DNA from 4 places in the Moritella sp. Urea-trap-13 genome. Region 3 is predicted to be linked to each of the others. Evidence: predicted binding sites of a transcription regulator. Region 3 holds the regulator's gene; each other region holds the start of a gene.

Region 1 (3,348 bases), on a different contig from region 3:
ATTGTCAAATGAAGTATATACCCGTTTTAGTGAATTTCTTGAGATTCAGTGCGGTATTGTATTAGGGCAAAATAAACAATATTTAGTTAAAAGTCGTTTATTGCCGCTATTGGCAAAACATAAGATGACTAGTTTAACTGAGCTAGTACAAAAATCGATGACCATGTTAGCGCGTGATTTACGTAATGATGTAATTGATGCGATGACCACCAATGAAACCTTATGGTTTCGCGACGTGTATCCGTTTGAGTATTTACAAGCTAAGATTTTACCTGAATTCATCAATAAAGGTCAGCCTGTAAAAATATGGTCTGCGGCATCGTCGTCTGGCCAAGAACCGTTTTCAATTGCGATGTCAGCGATTGAAACACAGGAAAGACTAAAACGTTTGGTGAAACCTAATGTGCAAATTGTCGGTACCGATATTTCTCCGACCATGATTAAGCACTGTAAAGAAGGGGTTTATGATCGCCTAGCGCTTGGCCGTGGTTTATCGCCTGAACGTAAACGTCAGTTCTTTACGACATTACCTGATGACAAAATGAAGGTGAATCGAGAAGTTCAGCAATTAACATCATTTCGTGAAATCAATTTGTTAGAAAGTTATGCCTTGTTGGGCAAGTTCGATATCATTTTTTGCCGTAATGTACTTATTTACTTTTCACCAAAGATTAAAAGTCAGATCCTAAATCAATTTGCCGCCTCATTAAAACCGGGCGGTTATTTATTTTTAGGGGCATCAGAATCCCTGACTGGATTAACGGATAAATTCGAAATGGTTCGTTGTAATCCGGGTATCGTATACAAACTGAAATAGTCTATCTTACGGCTAGTTAGTGTGTGAACAAGGATGTTCATTTATTGGCGGTGACTAACCTTAGTACAGCGTCAAAAAACTGTTTTTTCAACATTTTATATCTGTATTAATCATTCCTCCTTGTTTTAACCTCCTTTGGTGAGACTTGTTAACTCGCTACCTCACTTTGCAACTCATTGTTTTTTATCTGCTAAATGTTCTCTCTCCTTATTTTAAAATAATCCACCCTCCTAAACTAATATTTTGGCATACATGTTGCTTTATTCTTTCTATCATCGTAATTATCATGCGATTGATTACGATATAAATATTTAGGAGGCGTTCATGGCTATTAATTTTGATAATGCATTAGGTATACACCAATATTCAGTCGGCGTAAGAGAACGCCGTGCAGAAGTATTGGCGAGTAATATTGCCAATGCGGATACGCCGGGTTTTAAAGCCAAAGACTTAAGCTTTAAAGATGCCCTAGCAAGTGCTACTCAAGGCACTAGTTTTAATTTATCAAAAACCAGTGAACGTCATATATCAGGCGGTAGAGGAATCGCGTCTGATTTGCAATTTAGAGTACCTAACCAGCCCGATACTGGTGATGGTAATACCGTTGACGTACAAACTGAACGTGCTAGTTTTATGCAAAATAGCATGGAATATCAGGCGTCACTGTCGTTTTTAAGCAGCAAAATTCAAACTATGCGCAAGGCAATTAAAGGACAATAATTATGAGCTTATTTCGAGTCTTTGACGTTGCCGGGTCGGCAATGAGTGCACAATCGGTGCGTTTAAATACCACCGCGAGTAATCTTGCTAACGCAAATACAGTGAGTAGCAGTGCTGGTGAAACCTATAAAGCGCGCTATCCAATCTTCCAAGCACAATTAGACCAAGCTAATTCTGCACAAAATGATGCAGTTGGCGTGAATGTTGCAGGGATTGTAGAGAGTGATGCACCATTAGTTAATGAGTTTAATCCAAACCACCCATTAGCTGACGAAGATGGTTATGTATATCGTCCGAATGTAAACGTAATGGAAGAGATGGCAAACATGATTAGCGCATCTCGTTCATACCAGACCAACGTGCAAATAGCTGATTCAGCTAAGAAAATGTTAAATAAGACATTAACGTTAGGTCAAGGCTAATAGAGGGTATTTCGTTGTGACGACAATTAATAATAGCAATAACGTAGCTGACTTTAGCAGTCAGTTTAAAACGGAAAAAAAGGACGCGGCAGAGCAGGCGGCAGAAACTACCCGCAAAGAGCTTGGCCAAGAAGATTTTTTCTCGTTACTAACACAAGAGCTGGCTTATCAAGACCCGTTTAAACCGGTAGAAAACTCGGAAATGGTGGCGCAAATGGCGTCATTCACCACGGCCGATGGTATTTCTAAGATGGACAGTAAGTTTGAACAGTTAAATACCATCATGAGCTCGAACCAAGCACTGCAAGCGTCTAGCTTAGTGGGTAGCAAGGTACTCGCGCCTGCATCATCAGCATTTCTATCTGCTGGTGAGAATGTAACTGGTCGTATTGATTTGCCGCAGAGTGCGCCGAATATGCGCTTACAAATTGCTAATCAAGTCGGTGAAGTTGTTAAAGTTATCGATTTGGGTGAACAAAAGAGTGGTGCGATCCCTTTTGATTGGGATGGCACGGACATGAACGGCAATAAAGTGGCGGAAGGAAGTTACCGCTTAAAAGCGTCTGCGTCGATAGAAGGTAATGCTCAAGACCTTAAAATCTCAAGTTTCCAGCATGTTGAAAGCGTTAATATTGGTAATACCGGTAACGGTATTATGCTGAACTTAAAAGGTATGGGTAGTTTACCACTGAGCCAAGCAACAGAGGTTGCCTCTAAAACTTACTAAATTTATTGAATAAAAAGGAAGATCTATGTCATTTAACATCGCCTTGAGTGGGATCAACGCTGCTCAGAAAGACCTTAATACCACGGCTAATAATATTGCCAACGTTAATACTACAGGTTTTAAAGAGTCGCGCGCTGAGTTTGGTGATGTGTATGCAACATCGATTTTCTCAAACGCTAAAACATCGGTTGGTAACGGTGTGGCAACAGCGCATGTTGCCCAGCAGTTCCAACAAGGTAGCTTGAACTTTACTGAAAATTCGTTGGATTTAGCGATTAACGGTAACGGTTTCTTTGTTATGTCGGATGGTCTTGATTCTATGGATCGTAACTATACTCGTGCAGGTGCATTTAAGCTCGACGCGAACAGTTTTGTTACTAACTCGGCAGGTAATTACCTGCAAGTTTATGATGTAAATGATGACGGATCACCAAAAGCCGTGAGTATGGCGTCAACAAAAGCGTTACAAATTCCAGATACCGCTGGTGTACCTGAGTCAACTAGCAATGTTGATATGACGATGAATTTACCAGCCACATCCCCGGTATTAGATCCGACCAAGTTTGACCCAACGGATAGTGGCACGTTTACCTCTGCGACATCAGTATCTGTCTATGATTCATTAGGTGAATCTCATACCTTATCAACTTATTATGTTAAAG
Region 2 (3,348 bases), on a different contig from region 3:
GCGGGTATACGAAATGAATTCAAAAGTGATATCTGCCGTTGATGAAATGTTAAGTTACACCAATCAACAGCTTTAATTTAACTGCTAACCGTTAACTCTTATGATCGAGAATTGTCATGCGTAATTTTATCTTTGCTCTGTTTGTTTTTATGCAGCTAGCAGGTTGCACATCTTTAACTAAAGTAAAAGAAAATGTGGTCGCTAGAAATGAAGACGCCACCAAAACTGAAGATGCCAAAGAACCTGCTGATGAGAATGAAACCCCACAGCAAGATTCACCTGATTATGCACCGATTGTACCTGATGATAATCCAGTACAAGCGAAAGTAACGGGGTCGTTGTTTAACCCGCAATACAATAATAATATTTTTTCTGACATTAAAGCACGTCGCGTCGGTGACATTATTACCGTAACGTTAACAGAGTCTACCAGTGCTAAAAAACAAGCCAGTTCCAATCTCGGTAAAGATAATTCATTTGAATTAGACCCGCTCAGCCTTGGTGGCGAAGATGTCGTTATCGGCGGTTATACAATTGAAGGTAAATTAAAACAAAGTAGCTCTTTTGCGGGTAATGGTTCTGCCGATCAGAGTAACAGCCTAGAAGGTAATATTTCCGTCACTGTCATACGTGTATTGCCAAATAATAACTTAGTTATTCGAGGTGAAAAATGGCTAATGCTCAACAATGGTAATGAATTTATTCGTCTTACCGGGTTGTTACGCCCTCAAGATGTTGATGCCGAAAACCGAGTTGATTCATCGTTGATCGCTAATGCGCGTATTCAATATGGTGCGGTTGATGACTTGGGTGAAGCGCAGGTACAAGGTTGGGCAACCAAATTCCTTAACGGCAGTAAATGGCCTTTCTAACAAGGCATAACAGAAACTGGCTCCGGGTATGATAATACCCGGAGCCTATGTGTAAATTACATCTTGGTATGACAATTGCTTTTAGCTATATAACGCACATTATTTAGCGGTTGTCATAATTTTGGCAGTGAAGCATTACCAACCAAAATAATGACAATTTTTATAACACAGGTTATCTAGATGAAATTATCAACTCAGATCAAGCTATCGCATCGTATTAAATTACCGCAAAACCTATTATTGGGCATGAGCATTGCTTTGTTAAGCTTTTTTGTGCTCACTATTAATTCTGCACATGCGGCACGTATTAAAGATATTAGCTCTGTACAAGGAGTCCGAGATAACCAATTAATTGGTTACGGTCTTGTTGTAGGTTTGCCGGGAACGGGTGAAAAGAGTAACGCTTTTTCTGAACAAAGTTTTAAAACCATGTTGAATAATTTTGGTATTACTATGCCAGAAGGTGGCAAGGTAAAAATTAAAAATGTGGCACCGGTTGCGGTTAGCGCGGTGTTACCTGCATTTACGAAACCTGGTCAAACCATCGATGTGACCGTTGCTGCTATTGGTGAGGCTAAGAGCTTACGTGGCGGTTTACTACTGCAAACCTTTCTGAAAGGTGCTGACGGTCAAGTGTATGCATTAGCACAAGGCAGCTTGGTTGTTGGTGGCCTTGGTGTTGAAGGCCGAGATGGTTCTAAAGTTATCATTAATACACCAACTGTTGGTCGTATTAGTAGTGGCGCGATTGTAGAGAAAGAAGTCCCAACCCCGTTTGGTGATGGTGATTATCTGACATTCAACTTACATCGCGGTGACTTCTCTAACGCCAAACGCTTAGCAGATTCGATTAATAACCTCGTTGGACCTAATACTGCCTACCCGATGGATGCGACATCAGTACGTGTGCTGGCACCGCGTGATATTTCTCAACGTGTCGCTTATTTGGCAACATTAGAAAACCTAGAATTAAAAATGGCAGATGAATCTGCAAAAATTATCGTTAATTCACGTACCGGTACTATCGTTATTGGCCAAAATGTCCAACTTAAACCCGCTGCGATAACTCACGGTGGCTTGACCGTAACCATCAATGAAACCCAAGAGGTCTCACAGCCTAATGCGTTTGCCAACGGTGAAACGGTCGTCACCAACAAATCAACTATTAATGTCACGCAGGAAGATGCGCGTATGTTTAAGCTGGATGCGGGGGCGACACTCGATGATTTGATCCGCGCCGTCAATCAGGTAGGTATTGCGCCGGGTGATTTAATGTCAATTTTAGAAGCGCTGAAAGATGCGGGTGCACTAGATGGCCAGCTGATTATTATTTAATACCGCTAAGCTAGTTCAGCTCGGTTCACTTCAATGCTCAATTATTTGAAAGCGCTATAACCCGTGATGTGGTTTAGCGCTTTTTTTGTAGCTATTTTTTATTAAAGTATTAGTTGGTCTAAGAATTGCTTTGTTATATATAACGATTAGCGTTAATCAGTTCTTTTAATCTTAAGTTGTTGATTTTATTTGTTTTGAGATATGACAAATAAATGGCAGTAATATTAGCTTATTAATTTATAACACGAATAACTGACTATCAAAAAATAATATTGTCGAAAATAATAACGGGCTGGGTATGGATAATTCATTTAAATCAAATGTGAGCAGTAACGTCTTAGATACGCATAATCTGGATTCTTTGCGTAAACGTGCGCAAGGCAATGATGAAACGGCATTGAAAGAAGTAGCAAAGCAATTTGAATCTTTGTTTACCAATATGTTGATGAAAAGTATGCGTGAAGCCAATGCCGCCTTCGAGACCGACAGCCCGATGAATAATAACTACACGCAGTTTTATCGTGACATGCAAGATAAGCAGATGGCTGCAGATATGAGCCAAACAGGCAGTTTAGGTCTAGCGGATGTCATTGTTAAACAGCTATCCAATGATGGCGGCAATTATATGCCAGCATCGTCATTAAAAGGCGATAGCAACCCATTGCAGAACCTGCAACCAGCTAAGGCTGGCACTGCTACAGACAAAGCATTAGCGGAAGATTTAGATAGCGCAGCTATCCCTGCTGTTGACGCAGTTGGTAGTGCAGCGGCTGGCAGTGCAAAAACCGATCCAGCGTTAGCTCCGGCAGCCCCAAAAATGCAGTTTAATAGCCCCGAAGAATTTATCGCCTCATTAGCGCCTTTTGCTGACTCAGTAGGGAAACGCTTGAATGTCTCTCCTGATGTATTACTTGCGCAAGCGGCGTTAGAAACTGGCTGGGGTAAGAAAGTATCCACAGATAACAAAGGCGATAGCTCGCATAACTTGTTTAACATTAAAGCAGATAAACGCTGGGAAGGCCCAACAGCCAGTGTCGATACCTTAGAGTTTACTGACGGTGTCGCCAAGCGTGAAAAGCATCAGTTTAGAAGCTACGAAGACTTCCAATCTAGCTTTAATGATTTTGCTAACTTCTTGCAA
Region 3 (3,348 bases):
TTCAAGTACCCGTAATGCAATTGATTTACCGGATCCTGATTGGCCGCTGACTATAATTAATTTCATATTTCATCCTCACATCTGCGCAGTTCATACACCATGACCTGAGCCAAAATTAGTTTGCTAATTTTAAACTCATGACGATATATAATAATGGGCTCATTATCCCGCAATTGATGTGGATATGATATGTTTTAATTATGGCAGGAGCATGAATACCTAAAGGAAAAATAGTTTTCCTTTAGGTTATTTGTTGTGGGACTAAAACTAATGGCGGATTAATTTTTCTTTATGCTTAATTACTTGGCGATCAAGTTTATCCATTAAGCCATCAATGGCTGCATACATATCGTTATGTTCATGTACGGCAAAGATTTCACCCCCGCTTAACTGTATTTTTGCTTCTGCAACTTGGAGTAGTTTTTCGACATTTAAGATCACATGGATATTGTTAATGTGATCGAAATGTCGTTCTAATTTGGAAAACTTGCTGTCAACGTAATCTTTCAGTGAATCTGTAATGTCTACATGTCTACCTGTTAAATTAATTTGCATATACGTCTCCCTTATGAAGGTTAGGTGAGTCCTATAACAGACTCTTGCGCTGATTCGATGGCGGTATACTCAGTGCTTCTCGGTACTTTGCAATAGTACGTCGAGCCACCTTGATACCTTGATCAGCAAGTAAATCAGCAATCTTGCTGTCACTTAATGGTTTGCTGACATTTTCTGCCGCGACCAATTTCTTAATTAATGCCCGGATGGCGGTTGATGAACACTCGCCGCCGTTATCTGTGCTTACATGACTTGAAAAGAAAAATTTCAATTCAAAAATACCACGTGGCGTGTGCATAAATTTCTGCGTCGTTACCCGTGAAATAGTTGATTCATGCATTTCAACTTCTTCGGCAATATCGTTGAGTACCATCGGCTTCATGGCTTCATCGCCATACTCAAAGAAATCAACCTGTCGTTGTACAATACTTTTTGTCACTTTTAGCAAGGTGTCATTACGACTTTCTAAACTTTTAATAAACCACTTAGCTTCCTGTACGTGGGTACGTACAAATTGCCCATCGCTACTGTTGCGGTTACCCGTCGAAAGATTAGAATATTCATTGTTCACTTTTAATCTTGGCACAATGTCAGGATTTAACGCTACTACCCACTGATTATTTTTTTTCTTTACTAACACGTCGGGAATAACGTAGAGGCCTTCCGTTTGATCAATAACATTACCTGGTCTTGGCTCCAAGCTCTGAATTAATTGCATGATCTCTTTAAGCTGTGGCTCTTTTAATTTTGTTTTACGGCTTAATTGACGGTAGTCGCGATTACCCAATAAATCCATATGAGAGTGAATTATTTGCTGACATTCGCTTAACCAAGGGGTATTTTTAGGTAAATGTTGGAGTTGGATCAATAAACATTCTTGCAGTGAGCGTGCTGCGACACCGATGGGGTCAAAGTGCTGAATGCGTTTTAGCACCGCTTCGACTTCATCTAATTCAATTTTTTCGTCGTTGTTATCATCAACTTCTTGGTGATCGATATCAACGCTATTAAGGATCTCTTCGCAGCTTTGGTTAAGGTAACCATGGTCATCAATACCATCAATAATGGCGATGGCAATAGCGCGGTCGATATCAGAAAATGGGGTTAACTCCATTTGCCACATCAAGTGCTCGTATAAACCTTCGCTGGTTTCACCTTGGTAAACTTGATCAAGTCCATCAATACCGGCACTACCGCTACTGTGGTTTTGTATTTGTGGGGTGTAGACATCATCCCAATTACTGTCATTGGGTAATTCATCTTGGATAGAGTCGCTGTTAAGCGCATCGCCAACTTCAATTTGACTGCTATCGGTCAGCGCAGCATCGTTATCGATGTCCTGACTATTGCCATCATGATCAGTATTACTCTCTGCATCGTTAGAAAGCGATTCATGGGGATCTTCTTGTTCTAGTAGTGGATTGCTATCTAGCGCTTCTTGAATCTCTTGCTGTAACTCCAAGGTCGATAATTGTAATAACCGAATCGCTTGTTGTAACTGTGGCGTCATTGCCAGAGATTGACTCATCCTAAGTTGTAATGATGGCTTCATCTAACGACTACTCTCTCTTCCTTAATGCGGCTAAGTATCAATATCAAACTATAGTCGGAATTGATCTCCAAGATATACTTCTTTCACTTTTTCGTTAGATAAAATCTCTTCGGAAGTACCTGATGCGATCAAATGTCCATGACTAACAATATAAGAGTGTTCACATACATCGAGCGTCTCACGTACGTTATGGTCGGTAATTAATACCCCTAAACCACGATCACGCAGGTGCTGAATAATTTTTTTAATATCACCAACCGAGATCGGATCAACACCGGCAAACGGTTCATCTAATAAAATAAACTTAGGATCAGCTGCCAATGCGCGGGCAATCTCAACGCGGCGGCGTTCACCACCGGATAAACTCATGCCTAAACTGTCGCGAATATGGGTGATATGAAATTCTTCTAGTAACTCTTCTAACTTTTCTTCGCGTTCAAAACGACTGAGTTCTGGACGTAACTCTAAGATGGCCATGATATTTTTAGTCACTGATAGGCGACGAAAAATGGAGGCTTCTTGCGGTAAATAACCAATACCTTGCTGTGCTCGAATATGCATTGGCTCATGCGTTAATTCTTGGTCATCAATGAAGATTTGTCCATGATCTCGTTTAACTAAGCCAACCACCATGTAGAAGGTGGTGGTTTTACCTGCGCCATTGGGCCCAAGCAAACCAACAATTTGGCCTGATTCAACTTCGAGACTCACATCTGAAACAACTTTTCGTTTGTTGTAACTTTTTGCTAAGTGTGATGCTTTTAAACGCGCCATATGAATTTATTTACTCTACTTAGTTTTAGTGTCTTCAGGAGTGAAAATGGTGATCACTCGATCTGATTCATTATTACCGCTCTCGGCTATCATTTCTTGTTTATCAATTTGGTAGATGATCTTGTTACCTTTGACTTCACTATCAGCCTGACGTAAACGTGCATTTATTGTTAATGTTAAACGCTTTTTACCCAGTTCGTAACGGATCTCATTCGACTCAGCATTAATCTTTTTGCCGTCATCAAGCTCTTGATAAAAAGTGGCGACGTTACCTGTGGCTATCATTACTTCTGTACCTTTACCACCCGGACTTAATACCGTTAGCTTATCAGCATGAATTAATATAGTCCCTTGAGTCACTACCACATTATCATAAAATATGACGCGGTTCTCTTTAATAAACACTTCTTGACGTTTGGCGTTTACGATAACATTTTCTTCAAAGTCAGACTCTAACGCGAGGGCTG
Region 4 (3,348 bases), on a different contig from region 3:
ACGACGGATTGATTTAACTAATTGATAGGCAGCAAAGCCACTGCCTATGATAACGACTGATTTTTCATTACCACCAATCATGCTACCGCCTTCTTGGTTTTTATTTCTTCGAATACATCCTTACCTAACCCGCATTCAGGGCAGAGGAAGTAATCCGGTACATCTGACCATGCAGTGCCGGGGGCGACATCTTGATTCGGCTCACCTTGCGCAGGATCGTATACCCACTGGCAGACAGTGCATAACATCGAGCTATCTACATCAAATTGGACAACCGGATTTTCTGGTATCGACTTTGCAACTGCTTGTGGCTGTGATTCTGGCGCTGTTTCTTGTACTGCCTGTTCTTGTATTGCTTGATTTGCTGCAGGTACAGATACATTAACGACAGCGGCGCTTGTTAGTGCCCACTCTTTGGCGATCATACGGCCATATTCACGGCAGGCTAATATTGCTTTACCGTCTGGTCGCCACTTCGTTTTAAGACTTTCGAAGCGTTCAAAACCAGCGTCGTCTAAGCGGCTTTCAATGCGATCAATGGCGCCACCATTCCAACCATAACTGCCAAATGCAGCTGCTTTTTTATTTTTAAAACGCAGACCAGTGATCTCTTCAAGCATGCCAGCTACTTTCGGCATCATCACGTTATTCATCGTTGATGAACCGACTAGCACACCTTTGGAAATAAAGGCATTGGATAAAATTTCGTTTTTATCATGACGTGCTACATTAAATACTTTCACCGCAACCTGACTATCAACCTCATGGATACCTTGAGCAATCGCATCCGCCATCATCCGGGTATTGTTCGACATTGAATCATAAAAAATAGTAATGCGGTCTTCTTGATATTTATCTGCCCACGTTAGATATTGCTCAATAATCTGAATTGGGTTGTCACGCCATACCACACCGTGCGCCGTTGCAATCATATCAACAGGTACATTCAAGCTTAATACTTCTTTGATCTTAGCGGTAACCAACGCACTGAATGGTGTAAGAATATTGGCATAATAACGCAGGCACTGATCCATTAACTCTTTAGTATCGACTTCATCATTAAATAAACGTTCATCACAATAATGCTGACCAAATGCATCGTTACTAAACAGTACTGCATCCCCGGTCATATACGTCATCATACTGTCAGGCCAATGCAGCATCGGGGTTTCAATAAACACTAACTGCTTGCCATTACCCAAATCTAAACTGTCACCCGTCTTCACCACATTGAAATTCCAATCTGGCTGGTGATGATGGCCTACAATTGAATCAATGGCATTTTCGGTACAATAAATCGGCGTATTGGGAATTTTATTTAACAACGCCGCTAGTGCACCTGCGTGGTCTTCTTCTGCGTGGTTAATAACAATGTAATCAATTTTGTTAAGGTCTATTTCTAATTCTAATTGTTGAATAAACTCGTAACAAAATTTGTGGTCAACCGTATCGATTAATACCGTTTTTTCCTCTTGAATCAGATAACTATTATAACTTGTGCCTTTTTCAGTTTTAAATTCAGTACCGTGAAAATCACGCACTTCCCAATCACGTTGTCCAACCCAAGAGATATTACTTTTCACATGAATAGTCATATTGTATTCCAATTAAAGAGTTTACGAATTTATATACTCTAGTAATTGCATCTACCGTGCCAAAAGTTAACTTGTTGATTTTAATATATATGACATACGATCACTGTCATAATGACTACCTTTACACATTGTCATTATGACTATACACTGTCGATAAGACAGTCTTTTATATGATTATAACTATGCAGCATGATACTAAAGATCTTATCCATATCGCCTTGGATTTAACCACCAATATTTCCAGTCAAGATCGCTTCGAACGCTTACTCACCACCATGCGCAAGCTATTCAACTGCGATGCATCGGCACTGTTAGAGTTTAAAGGGCAACATTTCAAACCCTTAGCCATTAATGGTCTGAGTGCAGATGTATTAGGCAGGCAATTTAATATCAATGAGCACCCAAGATTAGAAGCGATTGCGAGAGCCGGTGATGTCGTCAGATTTCCAGCGGATAGCGACCTACCCGACCCTTATGATGCCCTTATTACTTCGCACCAAGGTGATTTGCATGTGCATGCGTGTGTCGGCTTGCCCTTAATGGCAAATCAACGCCTGATTGGTGCGCTAACTATCGATGGTTTTAATCCTCACCAGTTTGATAACTTCAGCAATGATGAACTACGCACCGTAAGTGCATTGGCAGCAGCGACACTAAATATCGCGTTATTGATGGATAAGCTGGAAAAAGTGGCAGGCACCATGGCAGAGTCCGACCCAGCCAAACATCAACCACAAAGTAACACTGAAATTATTGGTCAGTCAGTGCAAGTCCAAGCCTTAAAAAAAGAAATCAGCGTTGTGGCCAGCACCGATATGACGGCTTTGATATTGGGTGAAACAGGGGTGGGTAAGGAACTCGTTGCCACCGCAATCCACCAGCAATCGTCCCGAGCAGATAAACCGCTGATCTACCTTAACTGCGCAGCATTACCCGAATCTATCGCCGAAAGTGAGCTGTTTGGCCATGTCAAAGGCGCCTTTACCGGCGCTATCAGTAATCGCAGTGGTAAGTTTGAATTAGCCGATAAAGGCACCTTATTTCTTGATGAAATTGGCGAGTTAACCCTGACTTTACAAGCAAAATTACTGCGGGTTCTACAATATGGTGATTTACAGCGTATTGGTGATGACCGCAATTTAAAAGTCGATACTCGCATCATAGCGGCAACCAATAAAGACTTAAAAGAGGAAGTCCTTGCAGGTCGATTTAGGGCTGATCTTTACCATCGCCTGAGTGTCTTTCCTATTATGGTATCGCCTTTACGTGAACGCGGCGAAGACATTCTATTATTGGCCGGTTTCTTTATGGAACGCTGTCGCAGCAAGTTGCAATTAAGCCATTTGAGTTTAAGTACTGCTTGCCAAAAAACACTGATGAGTTATCCATGGCCAGGGAACATCCGCGAACTAGAACACAGCATTAATCGTGCTGCTATTCTCGCCAAAGCAGAAGCTAAAGATGAATTAGTGATACTACAACCTTCACATTTTAGGATTGAACATTCCCCACTTGAAGTAACAGATGTGATCACGCAACCGACACTCGCCGTGACGAATATCCCCGTGGATAATTTACGCGAGGCCACCGAACAATTTCAACGACAGTTGATCACTAATGCACTGCAAGAAAATGATAATAACTGGGCTGCAACGGCGCGCCAGCTTTCAATCGATGTGGGCAACTTACACCGCTTAGCCAAGCGGATAGCATTGAAACAATAAAATTAGCAAAATAAAAAGGTAAAACTGAA

The links. The regulator sigma-54, encoded in region 3, starts transcription at its own class of promoters, with help from an activator protein. The targets are predictions, from matches to a motif close to GTTGGCACGNNNNTNGNNT.
Region 1: flgB (flagellar basal body rod protein FlgB) is a predicted target of sigma-54. The motif match lies at 1,060-1,078, and genes of this name have one in related genera.
Region 2: flgJ (flagellar assembly peptidoglycan hydrolase FlgJ) is a predicted target of sigma-54. The motif match lies at 2,320-2,338, and genes of this name have one in related genera.
Region 4: norV (anaerobic nitric oxide reductase flavorubredoxin) is a predicted target of sigma-54. The motif match lies at 1,641-1,659, and genes of this name have one in related genera.

What each region holds. Positions count from the first base shown of each region.
Region 1 is NZ_PJCA01000001.1:351,574-354,921, reverse strand. Features, by position in the region: gene CXF93_RS01595 (protein-glutamate O-methyltransferase CheR) at 1-817, shown strand, start outside; gene flgB (flagellar basal body rod protein FlgB) at 1,142-1,537, shown strand; gene flgC (flagellar basal body rod protein FlgC) at 1,540-1,959, shown strand; gene CXF93_RS01580 (flagellar hook assembly protein FlgD) at 1,976-2,686, shown strand; gene flgE (flagellar hook protein FlgE) at 2,712-3,348, shown strand, end outside.
Region 2 is NZ_PJCA01000001.1:345,862-349,209, reverse strand. Features, by position in the region: gene flgG (flagellar basal-body rod protein FlgG) at 1-76, shown strand, start outside; gene CXF93_RS01560 (flagellar basal body L-ring protein FlgH) at 117-872, shown strand; gene CXF93_RS01555 (flagellar basal body P-ring protein FlgI) at 1,053-2,207, shown strand; gene flgJ (flagellar assembly peptidoglycan hydrolase FlgJ) at 2,506-3,348, shown strand, end outside.
Region 3 is NZ_PJCA01000039.1:289,877-293,224, reverse strand. Features, by position in the region: gene rapZ (RNase adapter RapZ) at 1-66, opposite strand, end outside; gene hpf (ribosome hibernation promoting factor) at 268-555, opposite strand; gene CXF93_RS20235 (RNA polymerase factor sigma-54) at 587-2,107, opposite strand; gene lptB (LPS export ABC transporter ATP-binding protein) at 2,156-2,881, opposite strand; gene lptA (lipopolysaccharide transport periplasmic protein LptA) at 2,897-3,348, opposite strand, start outside.
Region 4 is NZ_PJCA01000001.1:379,738-383,085, forward strand. Features, by position in the region: gene norW (NADH:flavorubredoxin reductase NorW) at 1-81, opposite strand, end outside; gene norV (anaerobic nitric oxide reductase flavorubredoxin) at 78-1,595, opposite strand; gene norR (nitric oxide reductase transcriptional regulator NorR) at 1,778-3,319, shown strand.